Hydrogenophaga sp. SL48: one gene and its partner. The protein of the gene in region 1 interacts with the protein of each later gene in a pairwise test. Links are inferred from orthologs where the notes say so. Each region holds a gene or a part of one and is shown in the gene's direction. Other genes may lie near its edges.

What was found.
Region 2: the proteins of priA (region 1) and ssb interact in binary tests that used the Escherichia coli proteins (3 or more experiments, as listed by UniProt). The link is inferred for Hydrogenophaga sp. SL48 from one-to-one orthologs.

The regions. Positions count from the first base shown.
Region 1 is NZ_CP063400.1:5,160,087-5,171,842, reverse strand. The notes cover bases 7,317-10,280. They hold priA (replication restart helicase PriA), read left to right. Parts: upstream 7,317-7,699; coding sequence 7,700-9,862; downstream 9,863-10,280. Other genes in these bases: IM738_RS24610 (hypothetical protein), read right to left, coding at 10,034-10,280. Outside these bases: IM738_RS24655 (SAM-dependent methyltransferase), read right to left, coding at 1-610; IM738_RS24650 (protein-disulfide reductase DsbD family protein), read left to right, coding at 794-3,001; IM738_RS24645 (thioredoxin family protein), read left to right, coding at 3,152-3,778; IM738_RS24640 (DUF4256 domain-containing protein), read right to left, coding at 3,877-4,404; IM738_RS24635 (CYTH domain-containing protein), read right to left, coding at 4,418-4,894; IM738_RS24630 (hypothetical protein), read right to left, coding at 4,919-5,380; IM738_RS24625 (DUF1772 domain-containing protein), read right to left, coding at 5,434-5,916; hemE (uroporphyrinogen decarboxylase), read left to right, coding at 6,214-7,311; more of IM738_RS24610, read right to left, coding at 10,281-10,447; IM738_RS24605 (GAF domain-containing protein), read right to left, coding at 10,444-10,944; IM738_RS24600 (histidine phosphatase family protein), read right to left, coding at 11,378-11,756.
Region 2 is NZ_CP063400.1:4,993,278-5,004,864, forward strand. The notes cover bases 3,059-5,853. They hold ssb (single-stranded DNA-binding protein), read left to right. Parts: upstream 3,059-4,101; coding sequence 4,102-4,605; downstream 4,606-5,853. Other genes in these bases: IM738_RS23775 (chloride channel protein), read right to left, coding at 3,059-3,957; IM738_RS23785 (DUF3422 family protein), read left to right, coding at 4,742-5,853. In the rest of the region: IM738_RS23765 ((Fe-S)-binding protein), read left to right, coding at 1-1,170; IM738_RS23770 (MFS transporter), read left to right, coding at 1,318-2,577; more of IM738_RS23775, read right to left, coding at 2,563-3,058; more of IM738_RS23785, read left to right, coding at 5,854-6,061; IM738_RS23790 (DUF4395 domain-containing protein), read right to left, coding at 6,273-7,040; IM738_RS23795 (class I SAM-dependent methyltransferase), read left to right, coding at 7,466-8,185; IM738_RS23800 (LysR substrate-binding domain-containing protein), read left to right, coding at 8,316-9,290; FAD-dependent tricarballylate dehydrogenase TcuA, read left to right, coding at 9,397-10,830; tricarballylate utilization 4Fe-4S protein TcuB, read left to right, coding at 10,817-11,587. UniProt on the Escherichia coli protein: Plays an important role in DNA replication, recombination and repair. Binds to ssDNA and to an array of partner proteins to recruit them to their sites of action during DNA metabolism. Acts as a sliding platform that migrates on DNA via reptation.

The DNA.
Region 1 (11,756 bases):
GCGTCACCCCCACGCAGCGCGCGCCAAAGTGTTGCGCCGCTCGCAGCACCAGCGCTCCCCAGCCGCAGCCAATGTCGAGCAGGCGCTGGCCCGGCTGCAGGCGGATCTTGCGCAGGATGTGGTCGATCTTTTTCTGCTGCGCGGCGTCCAGCGTTTCGTCGCCGTGCTCGAAGTAGGCACAGGAATACACCATGCCCTCGCCCAGCCACCGGGCGTAGAACTGGTTGGACACGTCGTAGTGGTACTGGATGGCTTCGCTGTCGCTCGCGCGCGTGTGGCCGTGGCGGCGGCGGATGCGTCCGAGCAGGCCGCCCGCGGGCTCGGCGTGCTGGGCCAGGCCGTGCGCCGCTGCCAGGATGTCCGGCACGCTGCCGTCCACATCGACCAGCCCCTCCACATAGGCCCGGCCCAGGGTGTCAAGCTGCGGGTCGATCAGCAACGGCCAGGCCGCCGGGTCGCGCACGCGGATCTCCACGCTCGGCTGCTCAAAGTCGCCCAGCGCCAGCGACGAGCCACCGCCCGCGCCCCAGCTCAGGCGCACCGGCAGGTTGGCCCGCTGCTTCACCCGTTGCGCCCAGGGCAGCAGGGCGCGCTCCACGATGAATCCCATGGGGTGTACCTCCATGTCCATGCGTTCCGACCCCGTTTGTAGTCAAAGTGCGGCCCGCGCGCGACTTTTTCAGCGTTGCCTTATATTTAGGCGGCGCCCGGTGCGGCCCCAGGAACTTGGGCGAGCCCGGCCCCTCATACCCTGGCAGCGCCGCTGCGCGCCCTCCCTCACCGTCTGCCTCTGATGCCGTTGCCCCAGCCCTTGTCTCCCACTGTCCGCCGCCTGCTGGCCGGCCTGTTGTTCGCCGTGTGGCTGCCGCTCACCGCCCTGGCCCAGGGCATTCTGGGCGGCAACACCACACCGACGGCGCCGCCGCAGATGGTGCGCGGCGAGTTGCTGGCTCACGCGCCCCAGGGTGCCACGCCGGGCAGCAAGGTCTGGCTCGGCCTGCAGCTCACGCACACGCCCGACTGGCACACCTACTGGAAGAACTCGGGCGATTCCGGCCTGCCCACCGAGCTGCAATGGACGCTGCCCCCGGGCGTGACGGCCGGCGCCATCGCCTGGCCCACGCCGCGCAAGTTCCCGCTCGGCACCCTGGCCAACTACGGCTACAACGGCACGGTGCTGCTGCCGGTGCCGCTGACCATCGACCCCTCGTTCACCGGCACCCACCTCGACGTCCAGCTCTCCGCCGCCTGGCTCGCCTGCCGCAAGGAGTGCATCCCCGAAGAAGGCCAATACACCCTGCGCATCCCGGTGCAGGGTTCGACCGCGCTGAACGGCGCCGCGTTCGACGCCGCCCTCGCCGCCGCGCCCCGACCCCAGACCGCCGACGGCAGCGCCCTGCAGCCCGAGCCCGGCTTTCTGAAGGTCGCCCTCGTTGGCCTGCCCGCCGCCTGGCGCGGCCAGGCGCTGGAGTTTTTCCCCGAAACCACGGGCCTGATCGAACCCGGCAGCCCCTGGACGCAGGCCTGGGACGGCGAGCGCTGGACCGCCCGCGTGCCGCTCTCGCCGCAGCGCAGCGACAGCCCCGCCCAGCTCGCCCTCGTGGTCGCGCCGGCCAACCCGCCCGGCGAGGGCGCGGGCACGGCCGGCGTGCGGCTGGACCTCCCGGTGCAAGGCACCTGGCCCGCCGCCGCTCCGCTGCCGGCGGCCGTGCCCGACGCGCTGCAGGCCGCGCTCGACGCCAACGCCGCCCGCGCGGCCACGCCCCCCTCGGCGCCCGGCGTGCCGGTGTCGCTCTGGGCCGCCCTGCTCGGCGCCTTCATCGGTGGCCTGATCCTCAACCTCATGCCCTGCGTGTTCCCGGTGCTGGCCATCAAGGTGCTGGCCTTCGCCCGGCACGCCGGCGACAAGACCGCGCACCGCGCCAACGGCCTGGCCTACACCGCGGGCGTGGTGCTCTCGTTCCTCGCGCTAGGCGGCCTGTTGCTCGGCCTGCGCGCGGCGGGCGAACAGCTGGGCTGGGGCTTCCAGCTGCAGAGCCCGGGCGTGGTGGCCGCGCTGGCGGTGCTGTTCACGCTCATCGGTCTCAACCTCGCCGGCCTGTTCGAGTTCGGCAGCGTGTTGCCCAGCAGCGTCGCCAGCCTGCAGGCCAAGAGCCCCACGGCCGACGCCTTCCTGACCGGCGTGCTCGCCACGGCCATCGCCTCACCCTGCACCGCGCCCTTCATGGGCGCCTCGCTGGGCCTGGCCATCGGCCTGCCCGTGATCCAGGCGCTGGCGGTATTCGGGGTGCTCGGCCTGGGCATGGCGCTGCCGTACCTCGCCGCTAGCTGGTGGCCGGCCATCGCGCGCGCGCTGCCGCGCCCTGGCGCCTGGATGGTCACCTTCCGTCAGCTCATGGCCTTCCCCATGTTCGCCACCGTGGTCTGGCTGCTCTGGGTGCTGGGACAACAGAGCGGCATCGACGGCGCCGCCGCCCTGCTCATGCTGCTGGTGGTGCTGGCGCTGCTGGTGTGGGCGCTCGGCCTGCGCGGCAAGGGCCGCACGGTGCTCGCCGGGCTCTCTCTGGCGGGCCTGCTGTGGCTGGGCTGGACCGTGGGACCGAACGTCACGCGGATGCAGGACGCCAGCCCTGGCGCCGAAGTGGCCACCGCCGTGCAGGGCGTGAGCTGGCAGCCCTGGAGCCCCGAGCGCCAGGCCGCGCTGCTGGCCGAAGGCCGCCCGGTGTTCGTGGATTTCACCGCCGCCTGGTGCGTGACCTGCCAGTACAACAAGCGCAGCACCCTGGCCGACGCCGAGGTGCTGGCCGACATGGCCGCCAAAAACGTGGCCCTGCTGCGCGCCGACTGGACCCGCCGCGATCCGTTGGTGACGCAGGCGCTGGCCAGCCTGGGGCGCAACGGCGTGCCGGTGTACGCGATCCACAAGAACGGCCAGCCGCCCCGGGTGTTGACCGAGGTGCTGACGGTGGGCGAAGTGCGCACGGCGATAAAGGGCTTGTAACCCCCCGCGCCGCCTTCGGCGTCACCCCCCAAGGGGGGGCGCACCTGGCGGCCCGTCCTGAGCTTGTCGAAGGGCGGTTCCGCGGGGGCCTTGAACCAACAGGGCTTCCCTGTGTCTCATGTTGTCGTTCGTTCAACCGGAGCCCAAACCATGCTGCACCGCCGCCATCTCTTGGCCATGAGCACGGGTGCCCTTGTGCTGCCCAGCCTCTTGGTACCGCGCCCTGCCCACGCCGCCGCCAGCGTCGGCCAGCCCGCGCCCGACTTCACGCTCAACGACACGGCGGGCAAGCCCTTGAAGCTCTCGCAGTTCAAAGGCAAGCTGGTGGTGCTGGAGTGGAACAACCCCGGCTGCCCCTTCGTGCGCAAGCACTACGAAGGCAACATGCAGGGCCTGCAGAAGGAGTTCACCGGCCAAGGCGTGGTCTGGCTCGCCATCAACTCCACCGAAGACGCCAGCAGCGATTACCAGACACCGCCCCAGCTCGCGCGCTGGATGCGCGACAAAGGCGCCAGCCCCAGCGCCACGCTCATGGACGAAGACGGCCAGGTCGGCGCCCTGTACGCGGCCCGCGTCACGCCCCACATGTACATCGTCAACGCCAAGGGCCTGCTCGCCTACGCGGGCGGCATCGACAGCATCCCTTCAGCTCGCGTGGCCGACATCGACAAAGCCACCAACTTCGTGCGCCAGGGCCTCGGTGAACTGCTCGCCGGCAAGCCGGTCAGCACCCCCACCAGCCAGGCCTACGGCTGCAGCATCAAATACAAGACCTGACCCCGGGCCTGGTTCATCCAGCCCAGGGCACCGCCGGGCCGGCTTTGCCGGACGGCCAGTGCCGCCCCCTGGGGGGTAGCGCGAAGCGCTGCGGGGGGTCAGATCAGCAACGCGCCGCGAAAACCCCTTGACGCGTAGTACGACTGCACCCCGTTGTGGTACGTGAACACCTGGCCGTAGCGGCAGTCGCAGAACAGCGCGCCGCCGAGCGCGCGCACCCCGGGCGGCGTCAGCACCCAGCTGGAGGTCTTCAGGTCGAACTCGCCCAGCGCCTGCAGCGCGCGGTATTGCGCCTCGGTCAGCAACGCCACGCCCATGGCCTCGGCCATGCCGACCGCGCTGCCCTGGGGTTTGTTTTCCTTGCGCGCCGCCAGCGCCGCCTCGTCATAGCAAAGGCTGCGCCGGCCGGCCGGCGTTTCGGCCGCACAGTCGCAGAACACGAGCGACTTCGTTTCACCGTCCAGCGCCACCACGTCCGGCTCGCCGCCGGAGGCCTCCATCTCGCGCAACACCTCCAGCGCCCCGGGGCGGCCCTCCAGCCGGGCCAGCACCTGCGCCCACGTGATCGCTTTGTGCCGATGCCTGTGCTTCTCGAAGCGGTGTTTCAGGGTGTCCAGCAGTTCCATGGGCGTGGTCCTTTCAGCGGTCTTTGGAGGGACCCCACCGGTTGAACGGATGGGTCGCGAGACTGGAATTGAAGTAGCGGCTGTCGGTCGTGACCTCCTCGGTCACCCAGGGCGGCAGGGTGATCGCCTGCCCCTCGCTCGCCAGTTCCACCTCGGCCACCACCAGGCCCGCGTTGTCCCCCAGGAACTCGTCGATCTCCCAGAGCAGGCCGCCGTGCTCGACCCGGTGGCGCACCTTGTCGATCAGCGGCCCGTCGCACAGGGCGAGCAGCGCCTCGGCGTCGGCCAGCGGAATGGCGTATTCAAACTCCGCCCGGGTGGCGCCGGTGGTGACACCCTTGATGGTGAGAAACGCCTGAGCGCCGGCGACGCGCACCCGCACCGTGCGGTGCTGGTCGCGGTTGAGGTAACCCTGGCAGATGCGCTGGCCATCGGCCGTGCGCCAGGCGGTGCCGGTGACCCGGAATTTGCGTTCGATTTCGATGGGCATGGCAAGGTCAATCAACAGGCGGGTTCAACGTGAGCGTCGTCCCTGATCGAGATGATGGCCGATCCGTCCGTAGATCGCCGCCCACACGAGCCCATTGAGCAGGTAGTCGAGGAGCAGCACCGCAAGGCTGGTGTCTCCCTGCGGCTCAAGATCGGCGAACCGGACGACGAGATAGGCAGGTGAGCCGTGAAGCGCCTCGGCCACGACCCCCAGCGCCCCCAGAAGCTGAAGCGGGAACGGCAGGACCAGCAACGAGAACAAGCCATGGCTCACAGGATACGCGGCCAACCCGCAGGCAGCGCCGACGATCGCGCAGACATGTTCGCGCGACCGCCAGCGGGCATACAGCCAGGCCGTGAGCGGCAGGCAGACGGCCCACAGAAGCGTCGACAGCTTCCCGGGCCAGCCAGCAAGAAGGAGCAACGCGGCGGCTTCAGCCACCCCCAGGGCGAAAAGCTCAAAGCGCCCTGCGCGCGTGGTTTTCATGCGGTTGACCGGATGCAGACAACGCCGGACTCGGCGGAAGGCCCTGCCGAGCTTCAGGCTGCCCGGGTGTGGGAGGGTTCCGTGCGCTGACCGACCGCGGCAAACAGTGCCAGCGCAAAGCCCCCCACCGCCAGGGCGGTGCGCAAGCTGTGCCACTGCCACCACGTGTCGCGCAGTTCCGCCCAGTTGCTCGCGGGGGCCTGGGCGCTCCAGGTCATGACGAGCGCATTGATGGGCTGGTTCGCGAAGCGGGTGATGAGGCCCGCGGCCACCAGGCAGAGCGCCGCCACGACGAGCAGCGAGCGGGCGCGTCCGTCCCGTCGGGTCACCACGGCCAGGGCCGCCGTCAGAACGATGCAGGCCAGGCCGAGGGCAGGCAGCACCACGTTCAGCGCACAGATGGTGTTCTGCTGCATCTCGACATAGGCGCCCGCCGACAGCGCCGCGGGATTGAACCCGAGCCAGATGCCGAACATGGTGCCCACGAGCAATGCCGTGAGGAAGAGACCCGCGAATCGAAGGGTGGTGGCCAGCATGGCGGTCCTTGAACATGAGATCTGACGCCCGACTCAAGTCGTGCCGCGCAGCGGCAGCGGGTGAACGGATGGAATGGATTCCCCGGCTTGTTCGTGCGCGATGGACGCTCAGGTCTCGTGGGCGGGGATCCGTCTTCATCCAGACAAAAAGGTCGCCGGTCATGCTACACCCGAGGCCATTGACTTGGCAAAGTCTGCTCGCCGCCAGCAGACCCGTCTGCGCTCGCTCAAAGTGAGGCCCCACCCCACACGGGATAATCGCCGCTTCCCGTCAGATCACCGCAACCGGATACCCCCATGAGCTTCGCCCCCCTGCAGAACGACACCTTCCTGCGCGCCTGCCTGCGCCAGTCCACCGCACACACGCCCGTGTGGCTGATGCGCCAGGCCGGTCGCTACCTGCCGGAGTACTGCGCCACGCGCGCCAAGGCGGGGTCGTTCATGGGTCTGGCGACCAACGTGGATTGCGCCACCGAGGTGACGCTGCAGCCGCTGGAGCGCTACGCGCTGGACGCGGCCATCCTGTTCAGCGACATCCTGACCGTGCCGGACGCGATGGGCCTGGGCCTCACCTTCCAGCAGGGCGAAGGCCCGAAGTTCGCGAAGACGGTGCGCACCGAGGCCGACGTGGCCACGCTGGCCGTGCCGGACATGGACAAGCTGCGTTATGTGTTCGACGCGGTGACCAGCATCCGCCAGGCGCTGAACGGGCGCGTGCCGCTGATCGGCTTTTCGGGCAGCCCCTGGACGCTGGCCTGCTACATGGTGGAGGGCGGCGGCTCGGACGACTACCGTGCCGTGAAATCGCTGATGTACAGCCGCCCGGACCTGATGCACCGCATCCTCGCGATCAACGCGGACTCGGTGGCCGTGTACCTGAACGCCCAGATCGACGCCGGCGCGCAGGCGGTGATGATTTTTGACAGCTGGGGCGGTGTGCTGGCCGATGGCAAGTTCCAGGAGTTTTCGCTGGCGTACACGAAGCGCGTGCTGGCGCAGCTCAAGCGCACCGACGCCACGGGCGCGGTGATTCCGCGCATCGTCTTCACCAAGGGCGGCGGCCTGTGGCTGGACGACATGAAGGGCCTGGACTGCGAGGCGCTGGGCCTGGACTGGACGGTGAATCTGGCCAAGGCACGCGCCGCAGTGGGCGACAGCAAAGCCCTGCAGGGCAACATCGACCCGAACGTGCTGTTCGCGCCGCCCGAGGCGATTGACCGCGAAGTGGCGGCGGTGCTGGAGAGTTTTGGCACGCCGCACCAGGGTGCTGGCACCGGCCCCACGCACATCTTCAACCTGGGTCACGGCATCAGCCAGTACACCCCGCCGGAGAGCGTGAAGGTGCTGGTGGACGCGGTTCACACGCACTCCAAGCGCATCCGGGCCCAGGCCTGAGCCACCCTGCGCACCGGCGCTTTGCATGCCCGGAACGCATGCCTGAGCGCCCCCGGCCCGGCCTTTAGCACAGAAACTCAAAAAAAGAACGCTTGACATGCCTTACTTATGCACAAATTTCGTGCTGCGGTGCGACATGCAGGTTTCACCCCATCAGTGCCGCCCCACCCGATGGGGTGGCGATCTAAGCTGTTGATTTCATTGGGTTTTGATTTCTGCTTTTTTTCTGGGCAATTTAAGAAAGGCCTTGATTTACAAGGCTTCCGGGCGCGGAAAAAGCACCTATCAACAAAGTTATCCACAGAAAGCTTGGACAGCTGTGGAAGCCATGTCAAATCAATGACTTACATCACTTTCCGACAGTTCGACTGAAGAAGAGCCGCTAAACATGCCCTACTGGCCCGGCGTCGTGATCGCCACCCCCGCCCACAGCGGCGTGGGCGGCATCCTGAGTTACCGGAGTGAGTTGTCGCTCACGCCGGGCACGCTGGTGCGTGTGCCGCTGGGCGCGCGCGAGGTGCTGGGCGTGGTCTGGGACTGCCCGAGCGTTCCGCCCGAGGGGCTGGCCGAGACCCAGACGAAGGCCGTGGCCGGCGTGCTCGACGGCCTGCCACCGCTCAACGAGCGCTGGCGCCAGCTGGTGAAATTTGCCGCCCAGTACTACCAGCGCAGCCTGGGTGAGGTGGCGCTGGCCGCCCTGCCGCCGCAGCTGCGCGAGCTGGACCACGCCCAGCTCGCGCGCCGCCTGAAGAAGCGCGCCAAGCTGTTGACCGCCGAACCCACCGCCCCCGAGGCGTTGAGCGGCCACGATCTGAGCGCCGAGCAGGCCGAGGCCCTGGCGGCGCTGGAGGGCGCGAGCGCCCCGGTGCTGCTGTACGGCGCCACCGGCAGCGGCAAGACCGAGGTCTACCTGCGCGCCACCCAGGACGTGTTGCAGACCGCGGTGCCCGAGGGCGAGGCGCTCACCCAGGTGCTGGTGATGGTGCCCGAGATCAACCTCACACCGCAGCTGGAGGCGCGGTTCCGGGAACGTTTCGAGCCCGCGTTCGGCACCGGCTCGGTGGTCTGCCTGCACAGCGGCATGACGCCGGCGCAGCGCCTCTCCAGCTGGCTGGCGGCGCACACGGGCGTGGCGCGCATCGTGCTGGGCACCCGCATGGCCGTGTTCGCCAGCCTGCCGGGGCTGCGGCTGATCGTGGTGGATGAAGAGCACGACCCGAGCTACAAGAGCCAGGAAGGTGCGCGCTATTCGGCGCGGGACCTGGCGGTGTACCGGGCGAAGGTGGAGACGGAGGCGTTGGCCAATGTCCCTCACCCCGGCCCCCTCCCGCCAGCGGGAGAGGGGGCGACACCCCGCTGCCAGGTGCTGCTCGGTTCGGCCACGCCGTCCCTGGAAACCTGGCACGCGGCGGACCAGGGCCGCTACCTGCGGCTGGCGATGCCGGGGCGCATCGGCGGTGGCGCGCTGCCGCGCCTGCGGCTGGTCGACATGAACCACCAGCCCAAAGGCACACCGGTCTCGCCGCCGCTGCTGGCCGCGATGCAGGAGCGCATCGCGCGCGGCGAGCAGTGCCTGGTCCTGCTCAACCGGCGGGGGTACGCGCCGGTGCTCTCGTGCGACGCCTGCGCCTGGAAAAGCGAGTGCCCGAACTGCAGCGCCTTTCGCGTGTTCCACAAGCTGGACCGCACCCTGCGCTGCCACCACTGCGGCTTCACCTCGCGCGTGCCGCGCGCCTGCCCGGACTGCGGCAACCTGGACATCGCGCCGGTCGGTCGCGGCACCGAGCAGATCGAAGAACAGCTCACCAGCCTGATGCTGGACGTGAAGCGCCCCGACGGCGGCCCGGCGCGGGTGGCGCGCATGGACGCGGACACGACCCGCACCAAGGGCAGCCTGGAACAGCAGCTCGCCGCGCTGCACAGCGGCGAGGTCGATGTGCTGGTGGGCACCCAGATGATCGCCAAGGGCCACGACTTCCGTCGCATCACGCTGGTGGCCGGCCTCAACGCCGACTCGGCCCTGTTCGCCAGCGACTACCGCGCGCCCGAGCGCCTGTTCGCGCTGCTGATGCAGGCGGCCGGGCGCGCGGGGCGCGACGCGGCGCAGAGCGCGGCCAGCGAGATGTGGGTGCAGACCTGGCACCCGACGCACCCGCTGTTTGCCGCCCTGAAGAAGCACGATTACCCCGGCTTCGCCGCCGGGCAGCTGGCCGACCGCGAGGCCGCGGGCATGCCGCCCTACGGCGCGCAGGCGCTGCTGCGCGCCGACGCTCGCACCCAGCCCGCCGCGCAGGCCTTCCTCACCATCGCCGCCGAGCAGGCTGCCGGCCTGCCCCACCGCGACGACATCACGCTCTACCCCGCCGTGCCACTGACGATCCAGCGCGTGGCCAACATCGAGCGCGCGCAGATGCTGGTGGAGAGCGCCTCGCGCAGCGCGCTGCAGCGTTTTCTGGCGGCCTGGCAGCCGGTGCTGCACGGCTGTCGCAGCGCGCCCGAGGCCAAGGGCCTGGTGCGCTGGGCGGTGGACGTGGACCCGCTGTCGATTTAGGGCGACGCTGAATAAGTCCCCGTGGATACGGGCGCCTGCTGTCGGGAAGGGCTGCAAAGCGCAAAACGCAGACGGGCCGGGCGGCCCGGCGAGGCTTTGCAACGCCGCAGACCGCCCGAGAGCGGGATGCCCGCGCCACGAAGGACTTTTCAGCGTTGCCTTAGGGGCTGTTCACGCCGGAAGTGCTTCCCTCGCAGGCCAGAGCTGCTCCAGCGTGTGGATCACGTCGTGCAACCTGAACGGCTGCAGCAGCAATCGGCGCACATCGAGCTCCTTGAGCCGGGCCACCAGCGCCGCGTCGACCATACGCGCCATCGCCACCACCGGCATGTCCGCCTCGCAGCGGAACGCGCCGGCCCGCAGCCGGGTCAGGAAATCCAGCGCGGCATCGCCTTCGACCAGCGACATCAGCACGGCCTGCGGCGCTCCGGTCTTGAGCCATTGTTCGGCCGACGCGACGCTGATCGTCTGGCGCACGCGCGCAATCTGCATCTCGCGGCACACCGACGCCACCGTGCCACGCACCAGGCCGTCGGGTTCGATCAGCAGCACCTTGTGAACAAAGGCACCTCGCTGAGTGGTCATGCTGCAGCCTCCTCGCGACGGAACAGCTCCTCCACCACCATGTCGCGCAAACCGCCCAGAATGGCCACATCAAGCCGGTCGAACTCACGCGGTCGCCGGTCCATGATGCACAGTGTGCCGACCACCTGGCCGTAGGGCAGGCGCAATCCTGCGCCTGCATAGAAGCGGACGAAGGGATGGCCAGTCACCATCGGGTTGTCGGCAAAGCGTGGGTCCTTCAACGCGTCGGGTACCACCAGCGTTTCCGACTTGGTGATGGCATGGCCGCAGAAGGAGACGTCTCGCGGCGTCTCGCAAACCTCAAGGCCGAAGTGGGACTTGGACCATTGCCGGTCCCGATCAACCAGAGACACGAGCGCGATCGGCACGTCGAACTCCTTCGCGGCGAAGGCCGAGATGCGGTCGAAGCACTCTTCGGGTGCGGTGTCCAGAATCAACAGCGAGCGAAGCGCCTCCAGGCGCTTGGCCTCGTTTCGGGGCAAGGGAGCAAAGAGCATGGGGGTTTCCGGGTGGTCTGTACACACCACTCATCGGCACGCCAACGCCAAACGTGAGCCCGAATCCGGACAACTTGCAAGCAAGCTGTGATGCCCGAGAAAAACAGCACAGTCCCCCCTGGAGACGCCCCTTACAAGGAAACGCCATGGCACGCAAACCCAAAAACAAGCCCTGACACCAGCGCCCGGTGACGAGGCCGAAGAGCCGGGCTCAGCCGCGCTGCGCGTGAGGATGAACATGCCCGTGCGTGGGACGGCGACACGCTGGTGGTCAACATCCTGGGCACGCCGGCGGCCAAGCGCGACGCGATCGGCAAGACCAAGGGTCACCATGTTCGGCCGCTTCAACGTCAACAGGCCGCTGCGCAACGTGGCGCCGAAGAAAGTACCGGCGGTGCTGGCCAAGCTGCTGCAGGACGCCGGACCTTGGGGCTCAGGGCAGCTGTCGCGTCAGGAAGGCGCCGTTCGGGATGCGCTCGGCTTCAAAAAAGGCCGCATCGCTCAAGCCGTCGATCAGGTAACGCAGACAGCGCACCACGAAGCCGTGCGACACCAGCAACACGGTCTGGCCGTCGTGCATCGCGCGCAGCAGTTGCAGCCCGCGCTCGACCCGGTCCACCACCGCGCGCGTGAGCTCGGCGCCGGGTGGCGCTTCGTCCCAGCGGTAGGCCACGTTGCGCGCGGCGAGCTCGGGGTACTGCCGCACCGCGTCGTCGGCGGTGATGCCCTCGAAGATGCCGAAATCGCGTTCGCGGAAATCGGCATCCAGCCTCGGCACCAGGCCCAGCGCGCGGGTCACCGGCTCGGCGGTC
Region 2 (11,587 bases), 170 kb from region 1 along the record:
AACTGTGGCTACTGTTCGGAAGCCTGCCACTTCTACCAGAGCACCCAGGACCCGAAATACAGCCCCAGCCGCAAGCTGGACCTGCTGCGCCGGGTGCACGCGCGCGAAACCTCGGCCTTTGCGCCACTCAAGCGCCTGTTCCTGGCCGACATCACGCTCGACGATCTCAAGGAGTGGCAGGAACTGGTCTACGACTCATGCACGGAGTGCGGGCGCTGCAGCATGATCTGCCCGATGGGCGTCAACACCGCGCGCGGTGTGAACGTGATGCGCGAAGCGCTGTTCGAGGCCGGGCTGGCCCCACTGGAGTTGACGGCGGTGGCGCAGGAACAGGCCGGCCGGGGCACGGTGTTCGGCGTCGGCCCCAACGAGCTCCGGCAAACGCTGGACCTGCTGCGCGCCCAGGGCATCACGGTTCCTCTGGACGAACCGCAGGCCGACCTGATGCTCGTGACCACGGTGATCGACGTGCTGCTGTACCAGGATGCGCTGGCCGCCACGGCGCGCATCCTCAACCACCTGGGCATTCGAGGGACCTTGCGCAGCGCGGGTTTTGAAGCGGCGAACTTCGGTCTGCTCTCCGGCAGCGAATCGCTGCAGAAGGCGGCCAGCCAACGCCTGATCGATGAGGCGCTGGCCATTGGCGCCAAGACCGTCATCCTGCCGGAGTGCGGGCACGCGTACCCGGCGCTGCGCTGGGAAGCGCGGCTCGCCAACGGCCAGCCGCTGCCCTTCGAGGTGCTGGCGGCGTCCGAATTCGTGGGGCGCGAAATCACTGCCGGGCGTTTGCAGCTGCAGCCACCCGAAGACCCCAGCCGCAAGATCACCTACCACGACGCCTGCAAGCTGGCCCGGCACGGCGGCGTGGTGGACGAGCCGCGCGCGGCGCTCAAAGCCCTGGGCATGGACCTGCGGGAAACCACGCCCACGGCCGAGCAGAACTGGTGTTGTGGCGGTGGCGCGGGCGTGTTCCTGATCAACCGCGCGGAGGGTTTGCGGCACAAGGCCTGGGGCATCAAGCGCGAGCAGATCGACGCCACGGGGGCCGACACGGTGGTGGTGTCCTGCGGCAGTTGCCGACTGAACGTGATGGCGGGCGCCGAAGCCGACGCCTGGCCCACCACCATTGAAAGCGTGGTTGAAATGGTGGCCCGGCAGTTGCCGGAATGATATTTCCCACGCCTTGTTCCGGGGACTGCCGGCCCAGGCCGGTGCCGACCCACCACCAGCGTGTGGCAGGGCCTTTGACGCACAATACCGGTTGGCCCCAACACCCCCGGCGTCAGGCAGGCGATCCTGCCTGACGCGTGCTTCTTGATCGTGTCTTCAACGTCCGCTCCCCCCGTTTCCAGCGATGCTCCCGCCCTCGATGCCAACCGCATGACGGGTGAGGAGCGGCGCGCCAGCGGTGCGCTGGCCCTGGTGTTTGCGCTGCGCATGCTGGGCCTGTTCATCGTGCTGCCGGTGTTCGCACTCGAAGCCGCGCGCCTGCCCGGCGGCGACGACCCGGCCCGTGTCGGTTTTGCCATGGGCCTGTACGGGCTGACGCAGGCGTTTCTGCAGATTCCCTTCGGCATCGCCTCCGACCGCTTTGGCCGCAAGCCCACCATCGTGGCCGGCCTGTTGCTGTTCGCAGCGGGCAGCGCCATCGCAGCCTGGGCGCCCGACCTCACCTGGCTGGCCATCGGGCGCGCGGTGCAGGGTGCGGGCGCCATTTCGGCCGCGGTCACCGCCTTCCTCGCCGACGTCACGCGCGACAGCGTGCGCACCAAGGCGATGGCCATGGTGGGCGCGAGCATCGCGCTGATGTTCGCGCTCTCGCTGGTCATCGCGCCGCTGCTGGCGGGCTGGGTGGGCTTGTCGGGCATCTTCCTCATGACCTGCGCGCTGGCGCTGCTGGGCATCGCCGTGGTGCTGTGGGTGGCGCCGCCGGAACCGCGCGTGCACCGGCCGTCCGACATGCAGCAGGTGCGTGGCGGGCTGGGCGAGGTGCTGCGCCACGCCGGGCTGCTGCGGCTGAACCTGGGCGTTTTCGTGCTGCACGCGGTGCAGCTCGCCATGTGGATGGCGCTGCCCGCGATGCTGGTGCAGGCCGGGCTGGCCAAAGCCGACCACTGGCAGGTGTACCTGCCGGCGGTGCTGGCCTCGCTGCTGGTCATGGGCGGCGTGCTGTTCCCCATGGAGCGCAAGGGTCGGCTGCGCGTGGCCTTCCTGGTCTCCATCGGGCTGATCCTCGCGGTGCAGGTGGGCTTGTGGGCGGTGGCGGACGCGCAGCCGGGGCTGTGGACACTGGGTGGCCTGCTGTTTGTGTTCTTCATCGGCTTCAACATGATGGAAGCCAGCCAGCCCAGCCTGGTGTCCAAACTGGCGCCAGCGCACGCGCGCGGCGCGGCGCTGGGCGTTTACAACACGCTGCAGTCGGTGGGCTTTTTTGTCGGCGGCGCGGTGGGCGGCTGGCTGGCCCGCGCGCACGGTCCGAGCGGCCTGTTTGCCGCCTGCGCGGTGGCCTCGCTGGTCTGGCTGGTGGTGGCCTGGCCGATGCGGGCGCCAGCGCCTGCCGCGTCAGCGCGGCGCTGATCCGGCGGCCGGCGGGCTCTCCAGCGGCACATGCCCGCTGTGGGTGCCGTCCATGGGTGCCCCGCGCAGCGAACGCATCATCAGAATGGACATGGTGCTGTAGAGCGGCCGGCTGATCATGCGCGAGACCAGGCTGGAGAGCAGCGCACAGGTGATCAGGCTGAGCACCATGCTGTGGCCGTCGGTCATCTCCATCACGATGATCATGGCCGTGATCGGGGTCTGCGTCACCGCCGCCAGAAAGCCGCACATGCCCAGCGCGATGAGGGCTGGCGCGTGCGGCGAGTCGAACAGCCAGGCCACGTCGGCGCCCAGCCCCGCACCGATCGACAGGCTGGGGCCGAACATGCCGGCGGGCACCCCGGCCCAGGACGACAGCCACGACGCGATGAATTTCAGTCCGGTGAACACCAGCGGGCGGTGGTGTTCGCCACCGTCGGGCGCCAGCAGCGCGTGGGTGTTGTGGTGGCCCACGCCCACGGCATCGCCCTGGGTGATCACCGCGATCACCGCCACGACCAACCCGCACCCGGCCGCGAAGATCACCGGTCGTTTGCGCCGGTAGGCACAGAAGCGGTCGGGCAGGCCGGTGAACGAGGCCAGCAGCAGGCGCGACATCAACCCGCCGAGCAGGCCGCTGGCCACCGACACCACCAGCGCCGGCCCGATCAACACCCACCAGGACAGGTTCTCGGCCCGCACACGACCGAAGTACGAGAGGTTGCCGAAGGCCGAGACCGACACCAGGCCGCCCACCACGATGGCGGCCAGCATCAGGCCGCTGCTGCGATCCTGCAGGCGGCGCGACAGCTCCTCGATGGCGAACACGATGCCGCCCAGCGGCGTGTTGAAGGCGGCGGCGATGCCGACAGCGCCGCCCGCCACCAGCAGTTCGCGAGTGCTGATGTCGGTCTTGGGGGACAGCCAGCGTTTGGCGTGCAGCATCACGCCGGCGGCGATCTGCACGGAAGGGCCCTGCCGGCCGATCGACAGACCCGCCAGCAAGCCGCCCGAAACCGCCACGATCTTGACCATGGACAGCTTCAGCGAGACAAACCGGGAACGGCTGGCGATGGGGGTCTCTGGCGCCAGCGCCGTGAGCACCTGCGGCACGCCCGAGCCGGCCGTGCCCGGCGCCCAGCGCCGCACCGACCAGACGATCAGCGCGGTGAGCGCCGGTGTCCATAGCAGTGGCGCCCACCAGGCCGAACTGCGCAGGCCCTGGTAGAGGTCAAAGGCCGCGTCAGCCAGCAGCGTGAACACGACGATGGACAGGCCCGCGAGCACCGCGTAGACGATCACGATGGTCCGGTCCAGCCACTGCCGCCCGTCGCCGATCTCGTTGCGCACGTTCTGCAGGAAGTCCGGTTCGCCTTTCATCGGAGTGCAGTGTAGGGGCTGGTGAGTCCCAAAGACCATCGGCCGGCGGATGATTGGGCCGGAACGCCACTTGCGGCACAATGGTTGACCTTTTTGCGGCCCGGGTTCCCGGCGCCGCCCGCTTACTCCCCCCAGGGCACACACATGGCATCCGTCAATAAAGTCATCCTCGTCGGCAACTGCGGCCGCGACCCCGAAATCCGTTACCTGCCCTCGGGCCAGGCCGTGGCCAACGTGAGCGTGGCCACCTCCAGCCGCCGCAAGGACAAGAACAGCGGCGAGACCATCGAAGACACCCAGTGGCACCGCGTCACTTTCTACGACCGCCTGGCCGAGATCGCCGGTGAGTACGTGAAGAAGGGCCGCCCGATCTATGTCGAAGGCCGCCTGAAGTACGGCACCTACGTGGACAAGGCCACCGGCGTGGAAAAGAACACCGTGGACATCATCGCCACCGAGCTGCAGCTGCTGGGCGGCCGCGAAGGCATGGGCGGTGGTGAAGAGGGCGGCGCAGGCGGCGGTGGGTACAGCCGTCCGGCTGCGGCCCCGCGTCAGGCCCCTGCCGCACGCCCGGCCCCCGCGCCCGCCCCGGCGGCGGCCCGCCCGGCCAGCGGCTTCGACGACATGGACGACGACATTCCGTTCTGAGGAACCGGTCCCTGACGCCACGTCTTCCATCCCGGACGTGGCCTTCACAACCCGCCGGGCGCCCAGCCCGGCGGGTTTTCTTTTTTTGAGCCACGGCCCGCAGCGGCGCGCCACCAGGTTTCGGCACAATCGCCGCATGGAACCCAACCCCTACCCGTTGCCCGCCGGTGACCCGCAGCGTGAGCTGCTGCACAACGAGGTGCATGCCCGCCCGCCCGCGCGGGTGCACCTGCCCGCCCTGGTGGTGTTTGTGGCGGTGTTCAACGAAGGGGTCACGCGCGAGCAGGAGTGTGCGCACCTGAGCCGACTGCCCGGACAGCAGGCACTCACACCCGAACAGCTGCAAGGCAACTTCCTGCGCCTGCGCCTGCCCGGCTACACGCTCAAGTGGGAGCGCCACACCGAGTTCACCCGGTATTCGCTGGTGCAGCCGCTGCCCGATGCCGCGCAGCTGGGCTCGCGCGATCCCGAGCTGCTCTCGCACATCGTGCTGCCGCCCGACTGGATCGCCGGCATTCCGGGGCGAACCTTCGCCGCCATCAAACTGGTCATGCTGCACGGCGACCTGCAACACCCGCAGGAGACCCTGGCGCTGGCGCGCACCTGGCTGGGCGAGCACACGGTGGTGGCCTCGCTCATGGGGAACAACGCCCATTCGATGGTGGTCACCGACTTCATGCTGCGCGAGTCGGGCTACGAGCGCATGCTGGTGGTGGCGCCGACCGACACCACCGAAACCCGGGCCGGCCGCATCTCGCAGCGCCTGCTGGAGATCGAGACCTACCGCCTCATGGCCTTGCGCGGGCTGCCGGTGGCCAAGCAGCTGGGCGCACTGCTGACTCGCTCCGAACAGCAGCTCGCCGACATCACCGCCCAGATGGAGAACAAGAGCGCCACCGACCAGGCCCTGCTCGACGCGCTGGTGTCGCTGGCCGCGGGCGTGGAGCGGGCCACCGCCCAACACGCCTATCGTTTCTCCGCCACGCAGGCCTACGACACGCTGGTGGGCCAGCGCATTGCGGAGATCCGGGAACAACCGATCCCGGGCACACAGACCATCGGCGAATTCATGCAGCGCCGGCTCTCGCCGGCCATCGCCACCGTCACCGCCACCGCGCAACGCCTGGCTTCATTGTCCGAGCGCATCACGCGCACCAGCGCCCTGCTGCGCACGCGGGTGGACATCGCCACCGAGGAGCAGAACCAGCAGCTGCTGGCCAAGCTCACCAAGGGGCAGGAGCTGCAGCTCAGGCTGCAAAGCACGGTGGAAGGCCTGTCGATCGCGGCGATCTCGTACTACGTGATCAGCCTGATCCTCTACCTGGGCAAGGCGGGCAAAGAAGCGGGCCTGCCCATCAAGCCCGAGTTGCTGGCCGGCGTCATGATCCCGCTGGTGCTGTGGGCGGTGTGGCGCACCACCAGGAAGATCCACGAGAAGCTGCACGCGGGGCATTGACCCCCCCCCCCGCGCCGCCTGACGGCGTCACCCCCCAGGGGGCGGCACTGGCGGCCCGGCGAAGCCGGTTCCGCGGTGCCCTGAGTGAAGGCACCTCGCGCCGGAGGGGAAGTTCAGCCCAGGGTGCGGTGGAACCGGCTCCGCCGGGCCACTCGCATCGCCCCTTGAGGGGCGGAGCGGTTACGCGAAGCGAACAAGCGACGGGGGTGGGTCAAGTGCATCCGTTGTGCAGCTTCCACTGCGCTTCGTGCCCGATTGCCTTGGCAAAGGCGGGCACCTGGCAGCGCTCGGCTTCGGCTGCGCTGGCTTCGCCCGGGGTGGGCTTGAGGCCCATCTCCTCCAGCGTGGCCATCTCGTCAAAGCCGCCCTGCACGGCGCCAGTCTGGTCCACCCAGCCTTTGGCGAGGGTGATCGCTCCCACGAACAGCAGCAGCATGGCAGCCTGCCCGAGGCCCATGCCGAAGCCCTTTGAGGCCGGCATCTCGCACACCCCGCCTGGGCAGAGCTGGGCCTGCTCCTTGTTGAACAGGTTGTACAGCTTGCAGCCCAGGCAGATGCCGAACGCGGTCTCGAAGAACATCAGCGTGAGGCAGCTGGCGCAGACCAGCATGTTCACCGGGCCCATGTAGCGGTTGAACACCATCAGGTAGAGCATGGCGCCACCCAGCAGCAGGCCCAGACCCCAGGCAAAACGCTTCTGCGGCGCGCCGACCCATTCGGGCGTCTGTTTGCGCACGATCCAGCCGCCGACGATCATGCTCGGCGCCCAGCGCGGGTTGATCATGCGCAGCGCCATGTCGATCAGGAACACGATCACGAACAGGCGCGTGGGCTGGTAGTTGGCGGTCAGCAGCGCGTTCATGAACGACACCACGGCCGGGAAAAACAGCAGGCCGGCGGCGGCGCGCACCGTGCGCTCGTTGACCACGCGGATGGGGTAGCCCTCGACGGTTTCGCCGAACTGAAAAATGCGATCCATGCGCGACTCCTAATATAAGTGTGTGGTTGTACATGGATTGAGAGCGCGGCGCCAGCCCGAAGTTTCCCGCCCCTGCGCCGACGGTACGGCCCCCAGCAGCAGCACGCCCGCGCGCGAAGGCGCCACGCGCTGCGGCGCGTGGCGCAGGTGCGGCACACGCTCGCGCTGCCCCGAGAGGCGCGACGGTGACATCGGGCACGGCGAAGTGGTGCGACACCTCGTTGCAACGGCGCACGACCACGCTGCGTTCCCGGATACGCTGGGACCAGTGGGCCGCGGTGGCCGCCAGCGGTATTGCCGTCAAACGCGATGTGCGGTTCAGGCAGGCCTTTGACCATTGGATGGCACCATTCTTCCTATACTCGTTTGGGTCTCCTTGAGAAAACGCAAGTCGCTGCCGAAGCTGCGGATTTGAGAGCATCTAAATGAATCAGACAAACGCCGATCCCGATCAATTGCCCATCGTGCGCGACGAACTCGATGTGCTGGACGACCTGGCGCCTTTGGCCGAGCAACGCATCATCGAACTGGGCTGCGGCGACGCCCGGCTGGCGCGCGCGTTGCTGCTGCGCCATGTGGGCAGCCAGGTGCTGGGGCTGGAGGTGGACGCCGTGCAGCACACCAAAAACGTTTCGAGTCCGCAGGAGCGGCTGTTGTTCGTGGCCGGCAGCGCCGAAGCCGTGCCGTTCCCCGACGCGGTCTTTGACGGCGCGATGATGCTCAAGAGCCTGCACCACGTGCCGCTCGACGGCATGGACGCAGCGGTGGCCGAGGTCGCGCGCGTGGTCAAACCCGGTGGCTGGTTCTACGTGAGCGAGCCGATCTTCGGCGGCGCGCTCAACGAGATCGTTCGCCTCTACAACGACGAGAACACCGTGCGACGGGCCGCGCAGGCCGCGCTGGACCGCGCGCTCGCCGCCGGCACCCACTGGGAGGCTGCGGGCGAGCGGCGTTTCGCGCAGCCCGTGCACTTCAAGGACCGGACCGACTTCGAGCAGCGCATGCTCTACCCCAGTTTCGCCGACCACCACATCACACCCGCGCTGGTTGCGCGTGTGCGCGCCGCGTTCGAGCCGCACTGCGGCCCCGACGGCGCCCACTTCGTGCGGCCCATGCATGTGCGGCTGCTGCGCCGCAAAGTTTGACGGTGCGCCGATGACCGGGCGAATACCCGTGTGAGAGGTGTTCGGCGTCGGCCAATAATCCACCGGCAAGAACATCGAACAGGCGCCCACAGCAGCGCGCCGGTTGTGCCACCCGAGACAAGGACGCTTCATGGAACTGCGGCAGTTGCGCTACTTCGTTCGCATCGTCGAGCTCGGCTCCATGAGCCGGGCGGCGGCGGACCTGGACATGGTGCAGTCCGCGCTCAGCCAGCAGATCACGCGGCTGGAGGGCGAGCTGTCCACGCGGCTCCTGCACCGCACGCCGCGCGGCGTGGCGCCCACCGAGGCGGGCGTGGCGTTCTTCCGGGAGGCGCAGCTCACCCTGCGCCATGCCGAGCAGGCCATGCGTGTCGCGCAGCAGGCGCGCCTGTCAGGCACCGTCAGCGTGGGGCTGGCGCCCACCACCTCGGCGGTGCTCGGGCTGCCGCTCATGCAGGCCATGCGAGAGCGTTACCCGGACGTGCGCCTGCACATGGTGGAGAGCATGTCGGGCCACCTCACCGCCATGCTCAACGCCCGCCAGCTCGACCTGGCGGTGCTGTTCGACACGCGCCTGCACCAGACCCGACAGGCTGGTGGCGGGCGACGCTGGGGCGTGATGCCGCTGCTGGAGGAAGACCTGTTCCTCGTGCGCCGCGCCGCCGCGCCGCGCCTGCCGGCCGAAATCGCCATCGCCGACCTGGCCGACGAGCCGCTGATCCTGCCCACCGGCCCGCACGGCCTGCGCAGCACGCTGGACACGGCGTTTGCCGGCGCCGGCATCTCCCCGCGCGTGGTGCTGGAGGTGGACTCGCTCGCCATGGTGATGGCCGCGGTGAATGCCGGACTGGGTTCCACGCTGCAGCCCTGGGCGGCCCTGGGCCGTTACCCGGACGCCGCACAGCGCTTCCAGTGCGCGCGCCTCACCGACGCCCCCGCGCGCCGCGTGAACCTGCTGTGCACCCTGTCGGACGACGAGTTGTCACCCGCCGCACTGGCCGCACGGGTGGTGCTGCTGGACTGCGTGCGCTCGCTGCTGAGCGACGGCCGGTGGTTCGGCGCCACCGCCCTCGCAGCCGTGCCTGCCACCCATCACACTTTGTGATACCCCCATGACGTGAGCCCGCTGCACAGCGGGCCTGGGTCTTTCTACATTCCCTCATGCGCCGGATGCGTTCCGGCGCCCCACGAGAGAAAGCAGAAGGAGACCCATGTCAACGGACCCCGATGTTCTGGTGATCGGCGGCGGCAACGCCGCCCTGTGCGCCGCCTTGATGGCCCGCGAGGCCGGGGCCAGCGTGTTGCTGCTCGAAGCCGCGCCGCGCGAATGGCGCGGCGGCAACTCCGCCCACACCCGCAACCTGCGCTGCATGCACGACGCGCCGCAGGATGTGCTGGTCGATGCCTACCCCGAAGAAGAGTTCTGGCAGGACCTGCTGAAGGTCACCGGCGGCAAGACCAACGAGACGCTGGCCCGGCTGGTCATCCGCGCCTCGTCGAACTGCCGCGACTGGATGCGCCGCCACGGCGTGCATTTCCAGCCGCCGCTGTCGGGCGCGCTGCACGTGGCGCGCACCAACGCCTTCTTCATGGGCGGTGGCAAGGCGCTGGTGAACGCCTACTTCCGCAGCGCCGAGGCGCTGGGTGTGCAGGTGCGCTACGACGCGCCGGTGGACCGCATCGAGATGGACAGCGGTCGCTTCGTCGCCGCCCACGTGAACGGCCAGCGCATCACCGCCAAGGCCTGCGTGCTGGCCGCCGGTGGTTTTGAATCGAACCGCGACTGGCTGCGCGAGGCCTGGGGCCAGAACCAGCGCGGCGAATGGCCGTCGGACAACTTCCTGATCCGCGGCACGGCCTTCAACCAGGGCGTGTTGCTGCGCCACCTGCTCGACGACCACAGCGCCGACCGCATCGGCGATCCGACGCAGGCGCACATGGTGGCGATCGACGCGCGCGCGCCGCTGTACGACGGCGGCATCTGCACCCGCATCGACTGCGTGTCGCTGGGCGTGGTGGTGAACCGCGACGGCGAGCGCTTCTACGACGAGGGAGAGGATTTCTGGCCCAAGCGCTACGCCATCTGGGGCCGCCTGGTGGCGCAGCAGCCGGGGCAGATCGGCTACTCGATCATCGACAGCAAGGCCATCGGCCGCTTCATGCCGCCGGTGTTCCCGGGCGTGAAAGCCGACAGCCTGCCCGAGCTGGCGCACAAGCTCGGCCTGGATGTGGACACCTTCATGCGCACGCTGGACGGCTACAACGCCGCCTGCCGCGTGGGCACCTTTGACCACACCGCGCTGGACGACTGCCACACCGAAGGCATCACCCCGGCCAAGACCCACTGGGCGCGCCCCATCGACACCGCGCCCTATTACGGCTACGCGCTCAGGCCCGGCGTGACCTTCACCTACCTCGGCCTGCACACCGACGACACGGCCGCCGTGCGCTTCAACAACCAGCCCAGCAGCAACCTCTTCGTCGCCGGCGAAATGATGGCCGGCAACGTGCTGGGCCAGGGCTACACGGCGGGCGTGGGCATGAGCATCGGCACGGCGTTCGGCCGCATCGCCGGCACGAACGCTGCACGGGCCGCCCAGGCCACCCGCACCACCCCCACCGGAGCCCACCATGCACACGCTTGAAGCCCTCTCGCGCGACGCCAGCGCCCTGGCCAACGGAGAGACCGTGCTGTCCGCCCCCGAAACCGAAGTGGCGCGCCAGATGCAGATCTGCAACGCCTGCCGCTACTGCGAAGGCTTCTGCGCCGTGTTCCCGGCCATGACGCGCCGGCTCGAATTCGGCAAGGCCGACATCCACTTCCTGGCCAACCTCTGCCACAACTGCGGCGCCTGCCTGCACGCCTGCCAGTACGCCCCGCCGCACGAATTCGCGGTCAACGTGCCGCAGGCCATGGCCCAGGTGCGCGGCCAGACCTATGTGGATTACGCCTGGCCGCCGGCGCTGGGCCGGCTCTACCAGCGCCAGGGGCTCACGCTGTCGCTGGCGCTGACTGCCGGCCTCGCGCTGTTCCTGGTGCTGGCCGTGGTGCTCCAGGGGCAAGGCTTGGGCGCGCTGTGGAGCGCGCCGGGTGGCGACTTCTACGACCTCTTTCCGCACAACCTGCTGGTCGGGCTGTTCGCGCCGGTGTTCCTGTTTGCCACGCTGGCGCTGGCCCTGGGCGTGCGCCGCTTCTGGCGCGATGTGACACCCGCCACCAGCGGCGCGCCGCTGTCGGCCCCCGCCACGGCCGAGGCGGCCGATGCCGTGATGCGCCTGAAGTACCTGGACGGGGGTCACGGCGAGGGCTGCCACAACGAAGACGACGCCTACACGCTCTCGCGCAGGCGCTTCCACCACCTCACGTTCTACGGCTTCATGCTGTGTTTCGCCGCCACCAGC